3 regions of the Lichenibacterium dinghuense genome follow, and region 3 is predicted to be linked to each of the others. Evidence: predicted binding sites of a transcription regulator. Region 3 holds the regulator's gene; each other region holds the start of a gene.

Region 1 (6,983 bases), 1.6 Mb from region 3:
GACGCGGTGCCGGAACTGCTCGGGCCGGTCCACGGCGAGCGCTTGCTGAGGGAGCTCGGCGACGCGCCGGGGCTGGTCTTCGACACGGTCGAGCGCCATGGCATCGCCTGCGAGGCGGTCCGGGCCGGGACGCTGCACTGCGCGGTCGGCGCTTCCGGCCTCGCCGAGGTGACCGAGCGGGCGCGGCAGTGGCGGGCCCGCGGCGCGCCGGTCGCGCTGCTCGACGCCGGCGCGGCGGCCGGCGCCGTGGGCACCTCCGCCTACGCGGGCGCGCTGCTCGACCGCCGGGCCGGCACCGTGCAGCCGTTGGCCTACGCGCGCGGCCTCGCCGGCGCGGCCCTGCGGGCCGGGGCGCGCCTCTTCACGGGCAGCCCCGTCACGGCGGCGGAGGACGAGGGCGCGGTCTGGCGGCTTCGCACCGCGGCCGGCAGCGTCGCGGCGCCCCGCGTGATCGTGGCCACCGACGCCTATGGGGCCGGCCATGGGCCGGCGGGCTCCCCCTGGCCCGGCGTGCGGGCCGAGCAGGTGCACCTCCCCTATTTCAACCTCGCCACGGCGCCGCTGTCGTCGAACCTCGCCCGCTCGATCCTGCCGGGGCGCGAGGGCGTGTGGGACACGCGCGAGGTGCTGAGCTCCTTCCGCTTCGACGCGGCGGGGCGGCTCGTCTTCGGCAGCGTCGGCGCGCTGCGCGGCACCGGGCGCACCGTGCACCGCGCCTGGGCGCGGCGGGCGCTCGCGAGATTGTTTCCGCAGCTCGCCGGGGTCGGTTTCCAGCACGAATGGTACGGCGCCATCGGCATGACGGCCGACGCCGTGCCGCGCTTCCACCGTCTGGCTCGCGGCGTCGTCGGCTTCAGCGGCTACAACGGCCGCGGCATCGCGCCCGGCACCGCCTTCGGGCGCTGCCTCGCCCGGCTGTGCCTCGGCGAGATCGGCGAGGCCGACCTGCCGCTGCCCGTGACGGACCTCGCCCCGGTGCGCTTCCGGGCCGCGAAGGAGGTCTGGTACGAGGCCGGCGCGCAGGTGGTCCACGCCGTCGGGGCGCGGGGCTGAGGCGCCGGCCGCGATGGGCATCGCCCCGGTCTGGCACGCGTCTTGAAAGCTGAGCCGCGACATCATCCCTCGCGAGGCTCCCCGTGCCCGACCTGTTCAGCCCCTTCACGCTCAAGGGCGTGACGCTGCGCAACCGCATCGTCATGTCGCCGATGACCATGTACAACTCGGTCGACGGCAAGCTCGACGACTACCACGTGAGCTACCTCGGCGCCCGCGCGGCCGGCGGCTTCGGCCTCGTGTTCGGCGAGCAGATGGCCATCACGCCGGACGGGCGCACCACCACCTCCTGCGCCGGCATCTGGGACGACGCGCAGATCGAGGGCCACGCGCGCGTCTGCGCCATCGTCGAGCGCATGGGCGGCGTGCCCGCCATCCAGCTCGGCCACACGGGGCGCAAGGGCAGCGAGCTGCCGCCCCACAAGGGCACCAACGAGCGCGGCACCTGGCGCCAGCTCCCGCCCGACCACGAGCACGGCTGGGAATGCGTGGCGCCCTCCGCCATCCCCTACGGCAACGGCCACGACTTCCCCGTGCGCGAGCTCAGCGTCGAGGACATCAAGGCCCTCCACCGATCCTACGCGGACGCGGCGCGCCGCGCGCGGGACGCCGGCTACAAGTGGCTGGAGATGCACTACGCCCACGGCTACCTCGGGGCTTCCTTCTTCTCGCCGCTCGCCAACCAGCGCACCGACCAGTACGGCGGCTCGGTCGAGAACCGCATGCGCTTCCACCTGGAGGCGCTCGACGCCGTGCGGGCCGTGTGGCCGGAGGAATACCCGCTGACCATGCGGCTCGGCTCGGACGACCTCAACGCCAAGGGCGTGCAGTTCGAGGACTCGCTCCTGGCGATCCGCGCCATGAAGGACCACGGGCTCGACCTCGCGGACCTGTCCCTCGGCTTCAACACCGACGACATGACCGACCCGCCGTTCAACGAGGTCGGCTTCATGCTCAAGCGCGCCAACCGCGTGCGCGAGGAGGTCGGCATCCCGGTGGGAACGAGCTGGAACCTCGGCGTGCCGGGGACCGCCGACCGCGTGATCCGCGAGGAGCTGATCGACCTCGTGTTCCTCGGCCGGCCGGCGCTGGCCAACCCGCACTGGCCCGTGTGGGCGGCGCGCGAGCTGCAGCACAACGACCCCTTCCACCTCGTGCCGCAGGACTGGGCCTGGTGGCTGCGCAACTTCCGCGGCCACGGGCCGTCGATCGGCCTGCCGCCCGCCAAGGGCGAGGCGGCCTGACGCGCCGCAGCCTCCGGCAAGTATAGTCCGCCGTCATCTTCCTGTCATGGACGGGCCGCGCCGGTTCTGTTCAGTCGAAATTGCGTGCAGAGCGCTGGTCCGCCGCTTGCGGCGGCCCGGCGTTCCGGTATAGCTGCGCCCCGCCGCGGACCGTGCCCGCCGGCGGGGAGAAGCTTCATGGATCGTCGCAACCTGCTCGCGGGCGCCGGCACCCTCGCCGCCTGGGCGGCCCTGCCCGGCGCCGTCCGGGCCGCGGGCGAGCCCACCCGCATCGTGTTCTGGCACGCCATGTCGGCCGCCAACGGCGCGGAGATCGACCGCATCGTGCGGGACTTCAACGCCAGCCAGTCCGACGTCGTGCTGGAAGCCGTCTACAAGGGCAGCTACCCCGAGACGCTCACGGCCGCCATCGCGGCCTACCGCGGCGGCCAGGCGCCCAACATCGTGCAGGTGTTCGAGGTCGGCACCGGCACCATGCTGCAGGCGGGCCCGGCCGTGAAGCCGGCCTGGAAGCTCGCGGAGGAGACCGGCTTCAAGCTCGACCCGTCGAGCTACATCCCCGGCGTGCGCGGCTACTACAGCCTGTCCGACGGCAAGCTCGCCTCCATGCCGTTCAACTCCTCGACGGCGGTGATGTGGTACAACAAGGACGCCTTCGAGAAGGCCGGCCTCGACCCCGAGAAGCCGCCCGTCACCTACGACGACTACGACCGCGCCGCGCGAACCCTGGCCTCCAAGGCGCCGACCCCGATCGCCTCGACCACGGCCTGGATGCCCTGGATCCAGTTCGAGGAATTCGCCGCGATCCAGAACATCGCCTACGCGACCGAGGGCGACGGCTACGACGGCCTCGGCGCCCAGCTTCTCGTCAACGGAAAGCCCTTCGTGGCGCAGCTCCAGCGCTTCATGGATCTGGCGAAGGACGGCGCCTTCAAATACACGGGCCGCGACTCGGGGCCGGACGCGATCTTCTATTCCGGGCAGGCCGCCATCGGCTTCGGCTCGTCGTCGGGCCGCGCCGACATCGTCAAGAACGCGCAGTTCCGCTATGCCGAGGCCCTGCTGCCGGTCGAGCCGTCGCTCAACCCGAAGCCCAACAACTCCATCATCGGCGGCGCCAGCCTGTGGGCCCTGAACGCGCCGAAGCGCACCGAGGCCGAGTACAAGGCCGTCGCCGCCTTCTACGCGTTCATCTCGAAGCCCGAGCAGGTCGCGCTCTACGCGCAGCACACCGGCTACGTGCCGGTGACGGTGGCGGGCTACGACGCCACCGAGGCGTCCGGCTACTACGCCAAGAACCCCGGCACCGACCTGCCCGTGCAGCAGCTCGAGCGCGGCGAGCTGACCGCCAACTCGCGCGGCCTGCGCCTCGGCCGCCTGCCCGAGATCCGCGCCGTGATCTACGAGGAGATCGAGAAGGCGCTGCAGGGTCAGCAGAGTGCGCAGACCGCGATGGACAGCGCCGTCGAGCGCGGCAACCGCATCCTGCGCGACTTCCAGAAGTCGGCGCGCGGCTGAGGCGCGGCGCCGGCCCGCGGACACCATGGATCGCCGCACGATCTTCCCGGGGCGGGCCCTGCCCGCCCTCCTGGTGCTGCCCCAGCTCGCGCTGACGGCGGTGTTCTTCCTGTGGCCGGCCGGCCAAGCGATATGGTCGAGCCTGCAGCGCGAGGACGCCTTCGGCACGTCGAGCGAGTTCGCGGGCCTCGAGAACTTCGCGTCGCTGTTCGCCGACCCGCTCTACGGGGCGGCGGTCGCCCGCACGGTGCTGTTCTGCGCGGCCGTCACGGCCCTGTCGATGGGCCTCGCCCTGCTGTTCGCGGTCTTCGCCGACGCGGAGATCCGCGGCCGCGCCTTCTACCGCACCATGCTGGTCTGGCCCTACGCGGTCGCGCCCGCCATGTCGGCGGTGCTGTGGGTGCTGATGTTCCATCCCCAGATCGGCCTCGTCGGCGCGTGGCTGAACCGGATCGGCGTGCCCTGGGACTACAAGCTGAACGGCGCCGAGGCCATGGCGTTGATCGTCGGCGCCAGCGCCTGGAAGCAGGTCAGCTACAACTTCATCTTCTTCCTGGCGGGGCTGCAGGCCATCCCGAGGAGCGTGATCGAGGCGGCTCGCATCGACGGCTCCCGAGGCTTCTACCGCTTCCGCACCATCGTGCTGCCGCTGCTGATGCCGGTGGTGTTCTTCCTCCTGGTCGTCGACCTCGTCTACGCGGCCTTCGATACCTTCGCGACCGTCTACGCCCTGACGCAGGGCGGCCCCGGCCAGTCCACGCAGACGCTGGTGCTGAAGGTCTACCTCGACGGCATCGTCAACGCCGACATCGGCTCGTCCTCGGCGCAGTCCGTGGTGCTGATGGCGGGGGTGATCGTGCTGTCCGCGCTGCAGTTCCGGTTCCTCGGGCGGAAGGCGGGGACGTGACCGCACTCCGCTACGCCGCTCGTCCCCGCGCAGGCGGGGACCCAGCGCGGAACGTCCGGCCGAAGGCCGGCCTTCTCCTGCCCCCGCACTCCGATCCGGAAGCGTCTCCCATTTTGACGGCCTTCGGCCGGCTTCTCGCGCTGGATCCCCGCCTGCGCGGGGATGAGCGGGGAGGGGCAGCGCCGTGACCTCCCGCCTCCTCCCCCACGCCGTGCTGGGCCTCGCGGTGCTGATCTTCGCCTTCCCGATCTGGATCGCGGTGGCGGGCTCGACCCAGGACGCGGCCGCCATCGCGCGCGGCGACCTGTCGCTCGTCCCGCGCCTGTCCGGCTTCGCCGTCTACCGGGACGTGCTGCTCAACAGCTCGGCCGGGGCCGGGCCGGTGTGGCGCGAGCTCTTGGTGTCCTTCGGCATGGCGCTCGCCATCGCGCTCGGCAAGATCGCGCTGTCGATCCCCTCGGCCTACGCGGTGGCGTTCTTTCGCTTCCCGCTGCGGATGGCGGCCTTCTGGGTCATCTTCATGACGCTGATGCTGCCCGTCGAGGTGCGGCTGGTGCCGACCTTCCAGGTCATGTCCACGCTCGGCATGGTCAACACCTTCTCGGGCCTGACCGTGCCGCTGATCGCCTCGGCCACCGCGACGCTGCTGTTCCGGCAGACCTTCACGGCCATCCCGGACGAGCTCGTCGAGGCGGCGCGCATCGACGGCGCCGGGCCGCTGCGCTTCCTGTTCGACGTCGTGATCCCGGTGTCGGGCGCCAACATCGCGGCGCTGTTCGTGATCCTGTTCGTGTACGGCTGGAACCAGTATCTGTGGCCGCTGCTGGTCGTCACCGACCCCCACCTCGACACGGTGGTGATCGGCATCGTCAAGATGATCGGCATCGACACCGAGACGGCGTGGAACAAGGTGATGGCCACCGCCGTGCTGGCGCTGCTGCCGCCCGTGGTCGTGGTGGTGGCCATGCAGCGCTGGTTCGTGAAGGGCCTGACCGAGGGAGACAAGTGATGGCGGGCCTCCGGCTCGAAGGCCTGCGCAAGAGCTTCGGCGGCCACGAGATCCTGAAGGGGGTCGACCTCGACCTCGCGGACGGCGAGATGCTGGTGATCGTCGGCGCCTCCGGCTGCGGCAAGTCCACGCTGCTGCGCCTCGTCGCCGGGCTGGAGGCGCCGACCTCCGGGCGCATCCTGATCGACGGGCGCGACGTCACGGGCGCCGACCCGTCCGCGCGCGACGTCGCCATGGTGTTCCAGAACTACGCGCTCTACCCGCACATGAGCGTCTTCGACAACATGGCCTACGGGCTCAAGATCCGCGGCCTCGCCAAGGCGGCCATCCGGACCAAGGTCGACGACGCGGCCGCCCTGCTCGGGCTGGGTGCGCTGCTGGCGCGCAAGCCGCGCCAGCTGTCCGGCGGCCAGCGCCAGCGCGTCGCCATGGGCCGCGCCATCGTGCGCGACCCGAAGCTGTTCCTGTTCGACGAGCCGCTGTCCAACCTCGACGCCAAGCTGCGCGTGCAGATGCGTGGCGAGATCCGCCGCCTGCAGCGCCGCCTCGGGGTCACGAGCCTCTACGTCACCCACGACCAGGTCGAGGCCATGACGCTGGGCGACCGCCTGCTGGTGATGCACCAAGGGGTGCCGGTGCAGCTCGCCACGCCCCTGGAGGTGTTCGAGCGCCCGGCCGACACCTATGTGGCGGGCTTCATCGGCTCGCCCGCGATGAACCTCCTGCCCGGCACGCTGGCGCGGGGCGGCGCGGCCCTGGCGGTCGACGGCGTCGAGATCCCGCTGCCGGGCGGGCGCCACGCCGGCGGCGACGGCCGCCCCGTCACGGTGGGCATCCGCCCCGAGCACGTGATGCTCGACCCCGCGGGCGCGGAATGGCCGGTCGAGCTCGTCGAGCCGCTGGGCTCGGAAGCGCTGGTCCACGCCGCGCGGCCGGGCGGGGCCTCGCTGACCGTCAAGCTCGCCGGGACGGCCGCGGGCGTCGGCGACCGCCTGAGGGTGAGCTTCCCGCCCGAGCGCCTGCACGTCTTCGACCGCACCACGGGCCTCAGGATGGAGCCGGCGGCGGCCTGACGCGGCCGTCCGGTCAGCTCCGCAGCCCCGGCGCCTCCTGCCCGGTGCGGGCGACGTATTCGGTGTAGCCGCCGCCATACTTGTGCACGCCGTCCGGCGTCAGCTCCAGCACGCGGTTCGACAGGGCTGCGAGGAAGTGCCGGTCGTGGCTCACGAAGAGCATCGTGCCCTCGTATTGC
Region 2 (6,983 bases), 810 kb from region 3:
AGGTAGATGCCGATGGCGACGGCCGGCTTGCCGTCGAGGCGGCTGAAGTTGTCGGAGTTCTGCGCGCCGAGGTCGACGCGGGCGACGTCCTTGACCTTGATGGTCGAGCCGTCCGGGTTGGCGCGGATGACGATGTCGCCGAACTGCTCGGGCGTGGTCAGCCGTCCCTGCGTCTGCAGGTTGAACTGGAACTGCTGCTCGTCCGAGATGGGCCGCGCGCCGATGCGGCCCACGGCGGCCTGCACGTTCTGCGACTGGATGGCGTTGACGACGTCGGAGGGCGCCATGTTGAGGTTGTTGAGGCGCTGGACGTCGAACCAGATCCGCATCGAATAGTTGAGCTTGCCGAACAGCGACGCCTGGCCCACGCCCGCCGTGCGCGACAGCTCGTCGAGCACGTTGATGATGACGTAGTTGGTGATGAACAGCGGGTCCTGCTGGCCGTTGTCGCTGTAGAACATCATGAACTGCAGAACGGAGGACGAGCGCTTCTGCACCGTCAGCCCTTCCGCCTGCACTTCGGAGGGCAGCTGCGACAGGGCCGTCTGCACGCGATTGTTGACGTTGACGGTGTCGATGTTCGGGTCGGTGCCGAGCGCGAACGAGACCGTGAGGTTGTAGGAGCCGTCGTTGCCGCTCGACGACTTCATGTAGAGCATCTGGTCGACGCCCACGATCTGCGCTTCGAGCGGCTGCGCCACCGCGGTCTCGACCACCGAGGCCGAGGCGCCGGGGTAGGTGGCGGCCACCTGCACCTGCGGCGGCACGATGTCGGGGAACTGCGCCACCGGGATGCGCAGGATCGAGAGCGCGCCCGCGATGGTGACGATGATCGAGATCACGATCGCGAGGCGCGGCCGGTCGACGAAGATGGAGGAGATCATGCGGGGCGGCGCTTTCTAGACCATCGCCGTCACTGCACGGCCTTCTGAGCCGCGTCGGTGGCGTTCGGCGGCGGCGGGCCGGGGTTGACGGGCTGGCCGACCCGCACCCGCTGCAGCCCGTCGACCACGATGGTCTGCCCTTCCTTGAGGCCGGACAGCACGGCCACCTGCGGCGGCTCGGTCTGGCCGAGCTGCACGTTCTGGCGCACCGCCTTGTTGTCGTCGCCCACCACGTAGACGTAGGAGCCCTGCTGGTCGGTCAGCACGGCCGCCTGGGGGATCGCCAGGAGGTCGACCGGCTGGGCGCCTTCGAGCAGCACGGTGACGAACTCTCCGTCGAACAGCTCGCGCACGGGGGTGTCGACGCCCTTCTGCGGGATGATCGGGTTGGAGATCGTGCCGCGCAGCGTGATGGTGTCGGTGCTGGTCGCCACCGTGTTGTTGACGAAGTTGAGCTTGCCGGTCTGCCCGTAGGTGCGGCCGTCCGGCAGCAGGATGCGGATCTTCACGGCGTCGAAGCCGCCGAGCGGCACGTAGCGGTCGCGCAGCTCCAGCACCGAGCGCACCGACACGGGGAACACGACGTACATCGGGTCCTGCCCCACGACGGTGGCGAGGGTGCCGCTCGACGGCGACACGACGTTGCCGGCCGTGACATTGGTCTGCCCGATCTTGCCGTCGATGGGCGAGGCGATCGTGGTGTAGCCGAGGTTGATCTGTGCGGTCTTGAGCTGGGCCTGCGCGGTGAGGAGCTGGCCCTGCACGTTGCCCTGGTTGGCCTTGGCGGAGTCGACGGTGGACTGCAGACCGGCCGGCGTGTTGATCAGCGTGTTGGCGCGCTGGAGCGTGACGTTGGCGTTGGCGAGCTGCGCCTGGAACTGCTCCACCGCGCCCTGGTCGGCCTGCACCGCGGCCTGGAACGGGGGCTGCTCCAGCTTGTAGAGCAGCTGGCCCGCCTTGACCTCCTGGCCCTCCTTGAAGTCGTAGCTGTCGAGGAATGCGGTGACGCGCGCCACGATGTCGACCCGCTGCGTCGCCTGAATGCGGCCGATGAAGCGGTTGGTCTCCGTGACGGGGTGCTTGGTCACCTTCAGGACGCCGACGGCCGGCGGCCCGCCGGGGGGCGCCTGCGCGGCCGCCGGGGCCGCGGCTGCGACGAGGAGTGCCAAAGCCAGACCGAAACGCCGCATCGCCGCCTCATGCCGCCCCGCCGGTGGCCGACGAGGCCTTCGCGGTCGGAACAGAACTCTTCGGTTAGGATCCTAGTCGGACCTTGAGGCGGGCACAAGGCTGCCGCGACCCCGTCGCCCCCGGCCGTCTCCGGCCGCCGGGTCGCGGCTGCCGACGTGCCGGGGCTGGCCCTCGGCGCCGTTTCGGTTCGCTGATATCCCTATCATGCGTTGCTTGTTACGAGTTTCGCGGCGATGATGCTCGACGAGGTGCCCATTTCGCGCCAGCCGGGGACGGAAATCGCGCCATGCCGCTCGACATCGTACGATCAGTCGTCTTCATGGCCTTCGCCGCGGCCGGCGTGTCGGGCTTGAGCGGTCGAAACGACCAGCTGACTGCGGAGTTGAAATCCTACCTCGGTTCGGAGGACGGCGCCGATCGAGGCTTCTTCCCGCGTTTCAACAGCGATCCCGATCATCAGCTCATCGGAGGAGACTGGTCCGTCGTCTGGGGGCCGGTCGCCGTCGTCCCGCCCGGCGAGGATGGGCCGGACTACGTCGCCAACGCCATGTACGTCGCCTACAGTCCGTCGCAGAACACCTATGTCCTGGCCGTGGCGGGCACCGCGCACCACAGTTTCTTCGACTGGGCGGTCGAGGACGCTGACGTCACCTGGCTGAACACGGTCCGCTGGTCGAAGTGGGTCCCCGGGGCGCCCCATGATGCCCTGATCTCCGGGGGAACCGACGACGGCCTCGGCAACCTCCTCGACAGGGAGGCTCCGTGCAGGGGCCGCCCGGACAAGGTCACGGTGAGGACATTCTTGAAGGGTGTGCACCCGGTCGGCAGGCTGATCGTCACGGGGCACAGCCTCGGCGGCGCGCTCTCGCCCGCCATGGCGTTGATGTTCCACGACGAACTGAGGGAGAGCGGCTGGTCAGACATCCGCGTTCTGCCGCTCGCGGGCCCCACGCCGGGCGATCGCGGCTTCGCCGAGATCTTCATGAAAACGTTCCATCCCGAATGGGAGACGACGACGCCGGACTTCTACTGGAACTGTGATATCCAGAACGTGCATGATCTCGTGCCGCGGGCCTGGGACAGGTTGCGGACCGTCCTGCAGCCCTCGCATGCGGTGACGGACGCGGAGACAGCCGGGCGCCATCCGTCCATCTGGGGCGACATGACCGGGGAGGTCGCCCTCGGTCTCCGGGCCTTCGTCGACCTCCTGAGCGCCCTGGCCGTGGGCGTCAGCTACACGCCGCTCAACCCCATGCGGTTCGACGACACGTTCGGCCACTTCGAGAAGGGCACGAACCGTTGGATAAGCTGGTCCACGCCTCCGGACGGCTTTCCCATCGGTTCGATGGACGAGCTGTCCAAGCTGATCCTCGCGTCGCATTACGATCAGTACATCAGGCATTTCGGCCTGATCCCCCTGGCCGGAACGGCGGTCGGCTGAACGGGCCGGGCCGCCGCATCGAGGGTCGGCGCCCCTCTCACCCCCAGAACGGGTCGGCGTGGCGGAACTTGCGCCAGCGGCGCCGCAGGTCGCGCTCGCCGCCGCGGCGGCGCTTGTCGTTCCAGGCGAGCAGGGCCGTCGCAGGGTCCGCCAGCGCCGCATCGTCGGCCGGCGCGAGGTCGCCGACGCGCTCTTCCGTGACGGCGGCGTCGTTGAGGTGGCCGAGGTCCTGCAGCACCTTCTTGATCGTCGCCACGTAGCGGTGGACGGCCCCACGACCGTAGAGCGACGCCACGTCCTCGCAGGCGTAGCGCAGCTTCTTCAGGCTCTTGCGCAGGGCGTGCCGGTCCTCGACGTCGAGGGACCTGAGGTGCCGCCCGCGTTTGAGAGCCTTGCGCTCCAGGCGATCGAGCAGGCCGGGCAGCAGGTCGAGCAGGCGCGCGTCGCCGTCGGCGTCGCGCTTCAGCCAGCCCGCGTCGGCGGTCCAGGCCGACAGGCCGAGCAGCAGCGCCGTCGGCACCGGACCCTCGACGGCGGCCGTCACGGCCGCGTGCGCCTCCGCGCGGCGCCGCTCCGCCGCGCCGCGCAGGATCCCCGCCGCATCGCCTCCGAGTTCGACCTCGGCCGCGGCGAGGGTTTCGGTGAGGAACACGTCCCAATCGCGCCCCCCGCCGAGCACGCGGCCGAGGTCGCGCAGCTCGCCGTTGAACGTGGCGGTGGCGGCGGGGTCGATGTGGGGCGCGAAGAGCACGAACAGCGTGCGCAGTTTGCGGATGGCGGCGCGCAGGCGGTGCACGCCCTCGACGTCGCCGCGCGCCGCCGGCGACAGGTCGGCGGCGAAGTCCCGCGCCGAGGCCGCCACGAGGGCCGGAAAGGCGTCGCGCAGCGCGACGTCGGCCGGCAGGGCGATGTCGGCCGCGCCGCGATGGGGCGGCAGGTCGTCGGTGAGGAGCGCGTAGCCGCGCTCGCTCTTGCTGTCGGGGCCGATGCGCAGCGCGGCGTCGCGGGCGAGCTCGGCGGCGAGGCGCAGCAGCGGGCCGGCCGGGCCGCCCTTGAGCTCCAGCTCGACCTCGCTCAGCGCGTGCGACCGCGCCCCGGCCCGCACCTCGCCGGCGTCGATCGACGCCTCGACCGTGGTCTTGCCGTCGAGGGTGAGGATGCGCGTGTCGCGCTGGACGTCGGTGGTGAAGACCGGCGTCACGCGGGCAAGATCGTCGCCGACGAGGTCGCGGGCCTCGGGCTCGCGCTCCACCGCGGCGGGGTCGAGCGCGTCGGACGCGACCGGCCATTCCCACTCGCCGCGCGAGGCGAAGCTGCCGTCCCCCTGCGCACTCTTCACCGTCTGCACGAAGTTGTCTCCGGCCCGGCGCACGCGCAGCGCGACGCCCCGCGCCCACAGGGCGAGGTCCGGCGTGTCGTAGTAGGTCGACACGTTGTGGACGCGGCGGGCGGGCGCTGCGGCGAACAGGGGATGGGCTTCCACGGCCGCGCGGGAGGCGGGGGGCAGCAGAAGCTTGATCTCGGTTTCCATGACGGTCCTGTTAGTCGCCTGGGCGCGAAGCTAGCCTTCCTTCGCGGCCCTCGCCATCCCGTCCTCCAGCAATTCGTGGGCGCGGCCGACGCCGCCGCGCTCCCCGATGTCGATCTCGCGCCCCTGCAGTTCGACGTAGTGGCGGAAGAACGCCTCGATCTCGTCGAGCAAGTGGGGGCGGAGGTCGTCCAGCGTCTCGATGTGGCCGGATGTATGGGACTGGGCCGCCACAGCAAGGATGCGGTCGTTGCTGATCCAGCGGCCGTCCTCCTTCTGCCGCACTCCGACGACGCCGATGAGGCGGGCCGAGATCACGCAGCCCACGGGCGTCGGCGCGTCGAGGAACACCAGCACGTCGAGCGGATCGCCGTCCTCGCCGACCGTGGACGGGATGAAGCCGAAGTCGAAGGGGAAGACCACGCCTTCGGGCAGCACCGCGTTGAGCCGGAAGGCGCCGACCTCGTGGTCGTAGCCGTATTTGTTGGGGCTGCCCTTGGGCGTCTCGATCACGACGGTGACGCGGTCCCGGTCGCGGGCGGGCAGGTCGGCGAGGGTGCGGGGCGAGCGATGCATGACGGTTCCGTGACGGTGGCACGGCAACGCGGGCCATCGCGCCGAGGTTCGGCCGGGCGCCGCCGAGCCGGCCGATGCGGCGCTTGAGCGGCCCGCCCCGAACCCTTATCCAGGGAGGAACAATCCGTGATCGCGCGGCCCCGCGGGCGCGCCGGGACCGAGGATCGCATGTCCGGAAACCCCTTCTTCGAGACCTGGGACACCCCCTTCGAGGCTCCGCCCTTCGCCTCGATCGCGCCCGAGCATTTCCGCCCGGCCTTCGACCGCGCCATCGAGGAGCACGAGGCCGAGATCGAGGCCATCAAGGCCGACCCCGCGGAGCCCGGCTTCGACGACACGATCGCGGCCCTGGAGCGCGCCGGGCGCGCGATGTCGCGCATCGGCGGGGTGTTCTGGAACCTCGCGGGCGCCGACACCAACGACGAGATCCAGGGGATCGAGCGGGAGATGTCGCCGGTGCTGGCGCGCCACTGGCAGAAGGTCGGCCTCGACCCCGACCTCTTCGCCCGCGTCGCGGCCGTCCACGCCAGGCGCGACGCGCTCGACCTCACGGCGGAGCAGCGCCGCGTGCTCGACCTCACCTACGACGGCTTCGTGCGCGGGGGTGCGGAGCTCGGCGACGCGGATCGCAAGCGCCTCGCCGAGATCGCCGAGCGCCTGGCCGGGCTCGGCACGCGCTTCGGCCAGAACGTCCTCCACGACGAGAAGGCGTTCACGCTGGTGCTGGAGGGCGAGGACGACCTCGCCGGCCTGCCGCCGGCCCTGCGCGACGCCGCCGCCCAGGCGGCGGCCGAGCGCGGCCTGCCGGGCAAGCACGTCGTCACGCTCGGCCGCTCGCTGATCGAGCCGTTCCTGCGCTTCTCGGCGCGGCGCGACCTGCGCGAGGCGGCATTCCGCGCCTTCGCGACGCGCGGCGAGCACGAGGGCGAGCACGACAACCGCCCCGTGGTGGCCGAGATGGCGCAGCTGCGCGCCGAGCGCGCCGCGCTGCTCGGCTTTCCGACCTACGCCCACCTCAAGCTCGACGACACGATGGCCAAGACCCCGGAGGCGGTGCGCGGCCTGCTCGACCGCGTGTGGGAGCGCGCCCGCGCCAAGGCGGCGAAGGACGAGGAGAAGCTCGGCGAGGTCGTGCGCGAGGAGGGGCACAACTTCGCGCTGGCGCCGCACGACTGGCGCCACTACGCCGAGAAGGTCAGGCGGCGCGACTACGACCTCGACGAGAGCGAGATCAAGGGCTACCTCGCGCTGGAGAACATCGCCGCCGCCGCCTTCGACACGGCGACAAAGCTGTTCGGCCTCACCTTCACGCCGCGGCCCGACGTCCCGGTCTACCACCCCGACGTGCGCGCCTTCGAGGTCA
Region 3 (6,983 bases):
TACGATGCCGGGGCGGCTCGCGCGCCCCCGCCGCTCGCCTCCCGCGGCGGACCCGCGGCCGGATCAAAACCACATCGGCGGTGGGCGCGCAACCGCCGGGCGTCGCCCGCGCTGCGTCATAGGGTCGGGGGAGGTTCCCTGCGCGGCCCGGCGGCGCGGGCGGTCCGGCCCGCGGCGATGCTGCATCGCGCAAAGCGCTTGGGGCCCGGCGCGAGGCGCGCTAGCCTGTCGGCAAAACAGCGACAACCCCCGATCGAGCCCGTCCATGCAGACCCGCTTCGCCCCCGCCCAGCTCGCCGACGCGCAGACCCGCGAGTCCGAGAAGATCCTGCGCACCTGCGTGCATTGCGGCTTCTGCACCGCGACATGCCCGACCTACCTGCTGCTCGGCGACGAACTCGACAGCCCCCGCGGCCGCATCTACCTCATCAAGGACATGCTGGAGGGCGGCAAGCCCGCCACCGCCGAGGTCGTGAAACACGTCGACCGCTGCCTGTCCTGCCTGTCCTGCATGACGACCTGCCCGTCGGGCGTGCATTACATGCACCTCGTCGACCACGCCCGCGCCCACATCGACCAGACCTACGAGCGGCCGAAGGCCGACAAGGCCCTGCGGGACCTCTACGCCCGCGTGCTGCCGCACCGGGGCCGCTTCCGGGCGGCCCTGATGGCGGCGCGGCTCGGCCGCCCCTTCGGGAGCCTGATGGGCCGCGTGCCGGGGATCGGGGCGCGGCTCGCGGCGAGCCTCAAGCTGTCGCCGACGAAGCCGCTGCCCAAGGCGAAGTACCGGCCCGGCGACACGGTGCGGCCCGACGCCGGGCCGCGGCGCGGGCGCGTGGCGATCCTGACCGGCTGCGCCCAGCAGGTGCTGCGCCCCACCATCAACGAATCCGCCATCCGCCTGCTCGGCCGGCACGGGATCGAGGTGGTGCTGCCGAAGGGCGAGGGCTGCTGCGGCGCCCTCGTCCACCACATGGGCCGCGAGCACGACGCGGCAGCCTACGCCAAGGCCAACATCGACGCCTGGACGCGCGAGATCGAGGGCGAGGGGCTCGACGCCATCCTGATCACCACGTCGGGCTGCGGCACCACCGTGAAGGACTACGGCTTCATGCTGCGCGAGGACCCGGCCTACGCGGCCAAGGCCGCGCGCGTCGCGGCACTGGCCAAGGACGTGACGGAATACCTCGGCACGCTCACCCTCGACGCCCCGGTGCGGACCCTCAAGGGGCCGCTGGCCTATCACTCCGCCTGCTCGATGCAGCACGGGCAGAAGATCACCGACCTGCCGAAGCGGCTGCTCAAGGAGGCGGGCTTCGCGGTGAGCGACGTGCCGGAAGGGCACATCTGCTGCGGATCGGCCGGCACCTACAACCTATTACAGCCGCAAATCGCGGACGATTTGCGGGCCCGGAAGGTCGCCAACATCCGCAAGGTCGCCCCCGTGGCGGTGGCGGCCGGCAACATCGGCTGCATGACGCAGATCGGCATCGGCACCGAGATCCCGGTGGTGCACACGGTGGAGCTGCTCGACTGGTCGCGCGGCGGCCCCGCCCCCCACGGCTGGGATATCCCCGACGCGCTCGTGGTGAAGCCGGAGGTGGCGAAGCCGGCCGTGAGCCCGCTCGCGGCGGCGCTGGGGTGAGGCCCGGAGACCCGGTCGAACACTTCTCCGGTGTCGTCCCGGCTCAAGGCCGGGACGACCGTTCGGAGAGGGAGGCGATCGCTTGAAAACCCGCTCCGGGGCTCCGCCCCGCGCCCCGCCGAAGGGCGAGCCCTCCGGAATCCCGGATCAGCCCTTGCCGAACGTCTCGTCGAAGCTGTAGCCGGCGCCGCGCACCGTGCGGATCGGGTCGCGCTCGCGGCCGCGCGACAGCGACTTGCGCAGCCGCCCCACGTGCACGTCCACCGTGCGCTCGTCGATCTCCACCGCCTGGCCCCACACGCCGTCGAGCAGCTGGGAGCGCGAGAACACCCGGCCGGGGCGCTCCATCAGGTAGTCGAGCAGGCGGAACTCCGTCGGCCCGAGGTGGATGTCGCGCACGCCGCGGCGCACCCGGCGCGTCTCGCGGTCGAGGTCGAGGTCGCCGGCGGACAGGCGGCTCGCCACCCGCTCGGGCCGCGAGCGGCGCAGGAGCGAGCGCACCCGCGCCATCAGCTCCGGCACCGAGAAGGGCTTCACCACGTAGTCGTCGGCCCCCACCGACAGGCCGCGCACCCGCTCGGCCTCCTCGCCCCGCGCCGTCAGCATGATGACCGGCAGGGTGCGGGTCGCCTCGCGGGCGCGCAGGCGGCGGCAGATCTCCAGCCCCGACACGCCGGGCAGCATCCAGTCGAGGATCACGAGGTCGGGCACGGCCTCGCCCAGCCGGAGCTCGGCCTCGTCGCCGCGCTCGGCCCGCTCCACCGAGAAGCCTTCGGCCTCGAGGTTGTAGGACAGCAGCGTGCCCAGCGCCTGCTCGTCCTCGACGACCAGGATGTGGGGCGCGGTGCCGCCGCCCGTCGCCCGCACGGGGGCGCTGCGCATCACGTTCATGGCTCGCGCTCCCCGCTCAGGGCGCCTCGGGCGCCAGGCTCGCGCCGGGCCGCGTCTTCGGCCGGTCGAGCGGCATGGTGCCGCCGGTGACGAGGTAGAACACCGTTTCGGCGATGTTGGTGGTGTGGTCGCCGACGCGCTCGATGTTCTTCGAGCAGAACAGCAGGTGCGTGCAGAACGAGATGTTGCGCGGGTCCTCCATCATGTGGGTGAGGAGGTCGCGGAAGATCGAGTTCTCCAGCGCGTCGAGCTCGGCGTCGCGCGTCCACACCGCCTGGGCGCGCTCGACGTCGCGCTCGGCGTAGGCGTCGAGCACGTCCTTGAGCTGGTTGGCGGCGAGCTCGTTCATGTGCCGCAGGCCCACCACGGCGCGCGGCACGCGCTGCTCGCCCGCGATCAGGATGGCCCGTTTGGCGATGTTCTTGGCGAGGTCGCCGACGCGCTCGAGGTCGCCCGACACGCGGATCGCCGCCACGATCTCGCGCAGGTCGACCGCCATCGGCTGGCGCTTGGCGATGGTCATGATGGAGGCGGATTCGACGTCCCGCTGCAGGAGGTCGAGCCGCGCGTCGGCGCTCACCACCGCCTGCGCGAGCTCCGTGTCGAGGTCCGACAGCGCGTCCATGGCGTCAGACAGCATCTTCTCGGCGATGCCGCCCATCTCGGCGATCTTGCGGCCGAGGGATTCGAGTTCCTGGTCGTAGGAGGTGACGGTGTGCTGGGCCATGGATCGCGTCTCCTCAGCCGAACCGGCCGGTGATGTACTGCTGGGTCTGCTTCTGCGACGGCGAGGTGAAGATGTGCTGGGTGTCGCCGAACTCGATCAGCTCGCCGAGGTACATGAAGGCCGTGTAGTCCGAGCAGCGGGCCGCCTGCTGCATGTTGTGGGTCACGATGGCGATCGTGTACTGGCCCTTCAGCTCGTCGATCAGCTCCTCGACGCGGGCGGTCGAGATCGGGTCGAGCGCCGAGCAGGGCTCGTCGAGCAGGATCACGTCGGGCTTCAGCGCCACCGTGCGGGCGATGCACAGCCGCTGCTGCTGGCCGCCCGACAGGGACAGGCCGCTGGCCGACAGCTTGTCCTTCACCTCGGGCCACAGGGCCGCCCCCTTCAGCGCCGTCTCGACGCGGCCGTCGAGCTCCGACTTCGACACCTTCTCGTAGAGCCGGATGCCGAACGCGATGTTCTCGTAGATCGACATGGGGAAGGGCGTCGGCTTCTGGAACACCATGCCGATGCGGGCGCGCAGGAGGTTGAGGTCGGTCTTGGGGTCGAGGATGTTCTCGCCGTCGAGCAGCACCTGCCCCTCGGCGCGCTGGCGCGGGTACAGGTCGTACATGCGGTTCAGCACGCGCAGCAGCGTGGACTTGCCGCAGCCCGAGGGGCCGATGAAGGCCGTGACCTTGTTGGCCTCGAGGTTGAGCGACACGCCCTTGATGGCCATGCTGTCGCCGTAGAAAAACTTGAGGTCGCGCACGGCGACCTTGTTGGTGCGGTCCGCACCGCTGCGGTCCTGCGCGGCCGGGCGGGAGGGGGCGTCCGTGGCGAGGGTCATTTCGCTGTCCTTGTGGAACCGAGCGAGCGGGCCGCGATGCTCAGCAGCAGCACGGTGGCGGTGATGATGAGGGCGCCCGTCCAGGCGAGCTGCTGCCAGTCCTTGTAGGGGCTGAGCGCGAACTGGAAGATCACGGTCGGCAGGCTGGCGGTGGGCTGGTTGAGGTCGGTGTTCCAGAACTGGTTGTTCAACGCCGTGAACAGCAGCGGCGCCGTCTCGCCCGAGATGCGCGCGAAGGCGAGCAGCAGCCCCGTGACGATGCCGGGCCGCGCCGCCGCGTAGGCGACCTTCCACACCACGTGCGAGCGCGGAAGGCCCATGGCGGAGGCGGCCTCGCGCAGCGTGTTCGGCACCAGCAGCAGCATGTCCTCGGTCGTGCGGGCCACGACGGGGATGACCAGCATGGCGAGGGCCAGCGCGCCGGCGACGCCCGAGAAGTGGCCGAGCCGCGTCACCACCACCTCGTAGACGAAGAGGCCGATGATGATGGACGGCGCGGACAGCAGGATGTCGTTGAGGAAGCGCACGACGATCGTGAGCTTCGAGTAGCGGCCGTGCTCGGCCATGTAGGTCCCGGCCAGGAGCCCGATCGGCGCGCCGATGAGGAGGCCCAGCACGGTCATCACCACGGAGCCGTAGATGGCGTTGAGCAGCCCGCCCGCGGAGCCGGGCGGCGGCGTCATCTCCGTGAACACGGAGGGCTTCAGCCCCGCGATGCCGTTCCACAGCAGCGCCGCCAGGATGAACACCAGGGCGACCAGACCCAGCGCGGCGGCGCCGAAGCTGAGGCCCAGGAAGACCGCGTTGCTGGTCCGCCGCTTCTTCGAATAGCTCGGCATCTGCGGCTCAGGCTCCGGCGCGGCGCTGGATGCGCAACAGCATGTATCGGGCGATTGCCAGCACGATGAAGGTGATGACGAAGAGGATGAGGCCGAGCTCGATCAGCGACGAGGTGTAGAGGTCGCCCACGGCCTCGGTGAACTCGTTGGCGATGGCGGCCGAGATGGTGGTGCCGGGCAGCAGGATCGAGGCCGAGATCTTGTGCGCGTTGCCGATCACGAAGGTGACCGCCATAGTTTCGCCGAGCGCGCGGCCGAGCGCCAGCATGACGCCGCCGATGACGCCCGTGCGCGAGAAGGGGATGACGACGTTGCGCATCACCTCCCAGGTGGTGCAGCCGAGCCCGTAGCCCGCCTCCTTCAGCACCGGCGGCACGGTCAGGAACACGTCGCGCGACACCGACGAGATGAAGGGCAGCACCATGATGCCGAGGATGAGGCCGGCGGTGAGCACGCCGATGCCGTAGGGCGGCCCCTGGAACAGCGCGCCGAACACGGGGATCGGCCCCAGCACCGCGATCAGCGCCGGCTCGACGGTGCTCTGCAGGAAGGGCGCGAAGACGAACAGGCCCCAGATGCCGTAGATGATGGAAGGGATGCCGGCCAGCAGCTCGATCGCCATGCCGATGGGCTTGCGCAGGCCGAAGGGGCAGAGCTCGGTCAGGAAGATGGCGATGCCGATCCCCACGGGGATCGCGATCGCCATGGCGATGAGGGAGGTGACGATCGTGCCGTAGATGGCGCCGAGCGCGCCGTAGACGTCGTCGTTGGGGTTCCAGGTCTGCGTGACGAGGAAGCGCCAGCCGAAGGCGTTGAAGGCCGGCAGCGAGCCGACGACCAGCGACACGAGGACGCCGCCGAGCAGCACCAGCACCAGGATCGCGGCGCCGAGCGTCAGGCCGGCGAAGATCGAATCCACCGTGCGGAAGCGCGACAGCACGGCGGCGCGCCCCGCGTCGATCCTGCGGGCGACGGGCCGGTCCTGCAGCGTGATGTCGGCCATGGAGGGTCCTCGAGAAGGCTGTGGGTGCCCTCGCCGCTCATCCCCGCGGAGGCGGGGATCCAGCGCGAAGAGCCGGCCGCAGGCCGACCATCCTGCCCCGAGCAGTCCGGTCAGGCCCACGCGAGGGACGGCGGCCTGCGGCCGACATCCTGCGCCGGGTCCCCGCCGCCGCGGCGGGGCCGCGGCTTGCGGGGATGTGCGGTCGGGGCTGTTCGCCCTTCCCGCTCACTTCATGTCGTAGACGGGCTTGCCGCCGGACATGATGGAGCTGTCCACCTTGGCGGCGATCAGCGTCACGACCTTCTGCGGGATCGGGATGTAGTCGAGCGCCTCGGCCTCCTTCTGGCCGTTCTTGAACGCCCAGGAGAAGAACTTCAGCGCTTCGGCCGAGGCCGCGGCGTCCTTGGGGTCCTTGTGCATCACCACGAAGGTCGAGGCCGTGATCGGCCAGGACTGGGCGCCGGGCTGGTCGGTCAGGATCTGGTAGAAGCCGGGGGCGTGCTCCCAATCGGCGTTGGCGGCCGCCGAGGAGAAGCTGTCCATCGCGGGAGCTACGGTCTTGCCGTCGTGGTTCACCATCTTGGTGGTCACGAGGTTGTTCTGCTTGGCATAGGCGTATTCGACGTAGCCGACCGCGCCCTTGGTGTTGGCGACGTTCTGGGCCACGCCCTCGTTGCCCTTGGCGCCGAGGCCCACCGGCCACTCCACCGCGGAGTTCTCGCCGACCTTGCCCTTCCAGTCCGCCGACACCTTCGACAGGTAGTTGGTGAAGTTGAAGGTCGTGCCCGACCCGTCCGAGCGGTGCACCACGACGATCGCGGTCTCGGGCAGCTTCACGCCGGGGTTCAGCTTGGCGATGGCCGGGTCGTTCCAGGTCTTCACCGTGCCCATGAAGATCTTGGCGAGCGTGTCGCCGTCGAGCACGAGCTCGCCGGCCTTGACGCCGTCGAGGTTCACGACCGGCACGATGCCGCCCATGATCATCGGCCACTGCACGAGGCCGTTGTCGTTCAGGTCCTTCTCCATCAGCGGCGCGTCGGTGGCGCCGA

Evidence for each region. Region 3 encodes PhoB, which activates phosphate uptake and scavenging genes when phosphate is short. Its sites were predicted from a motif close to TGTCATNNANCTGTCAT; they were not measured.
Region 1: the regulator PhoB is predicted to act here: its motif matches at 2,329-2,345, upstream of ugpB (sn-glycerol-3-phosphate ABC transporter substrate-binding protein UgpB).
Region 2: the regulator PhoB is predicted to act here: its motif matches at 5,630-5,646, upstream of L7N97_RS01515 (inorganic diphosphatase).

The regions. Positions count from the first base shown of each region.
Region 1 is NZ_JAJLMN010000001.1:2,778,894-2,785,876, forward strand. Features, by position in the region: gene L7N97_RS13295 (NAD(P)/FAD-dependent oxidoreductase) at 1-1,053, shown strand, start outside; gene L7N97_RS13300 (oxidoreductase) at 1,137-2,297, shown strand; gene ugpB (sn-glycerol-3-phosphate ABC transporter substrate-binding protein UgpB) at 2,475-3,815, shown strand; gene L7N97_RS13310 (ABC transporter permease subunit) at 3,841-4,722, shown strand; gene ugpE (sn-glycerol-3-phosphate ABC transporter permease UgpE) at 4,907-5,731, shown strand; gene L7N97_RS13320 (ABC transporter ATP-binding protein) at 5,731-6,804, shown strand; gene L7N97_RS13325 (ABC-F family ATP-binding cassette domain-containing protein) at 6,818-6,983, opposite strand, start outside.
Region 2 is NZ_JAJLMN010000001.1:320,818-327,800, reverse strand. Features, by position in the region: gene L7N97_RS01535 (efflux RND transporter permease subunit) at 1-884, opposite strand, end outside; gene L7N97_RS01530 (efflux RND transporter periplasmic adaptor subunit) at 914-2,074, opposite strand; gene L7N97_RS01525 (lipase family protein) at 2,362-3,516, shown strand; gene L7N97_RS01520 (CYTH and CHAD domain-containing protein) at 3,554-5,047, opposite strand; gene L7N97_RS01515 (inorganic diphosphatase) at 5,078-5,620, opposite strand; gene L7N97_RS01510 (M3 family metallopeptidase) at 5,789-6,983, shown strand, end outside.
Region 3 is NZ_JAJLMN010000001.1:1,129,695-1,136,677, reverse strand. Features, by position in the region: gene glcF (glycolate oxidase subunit GlcF) at 266-1,645, shown strand; gene phoB (phosphate regulon transcriptional regulator PhoB) at 1,793-2,536, opposite strand; gene phoU (phosphate signaling complex protein PhoU) at 2,553-3,263, opposite strand; gene pstB (phosphate ABC transporter ATP-binding protein PstB) at 3,277-4,092, opposite strand; gene pstA (phosphate ABC transporter permease PstA) at 4,089-4,931, opposite strand; gene pstC (phosphate ABC transporter permease subunit PstC) at 4,939-5,934, opposite strand; gene pstS (phosphate ABC transporter substrate-binding protein PstS) at 6,160-6,983, opposite strand, start outside.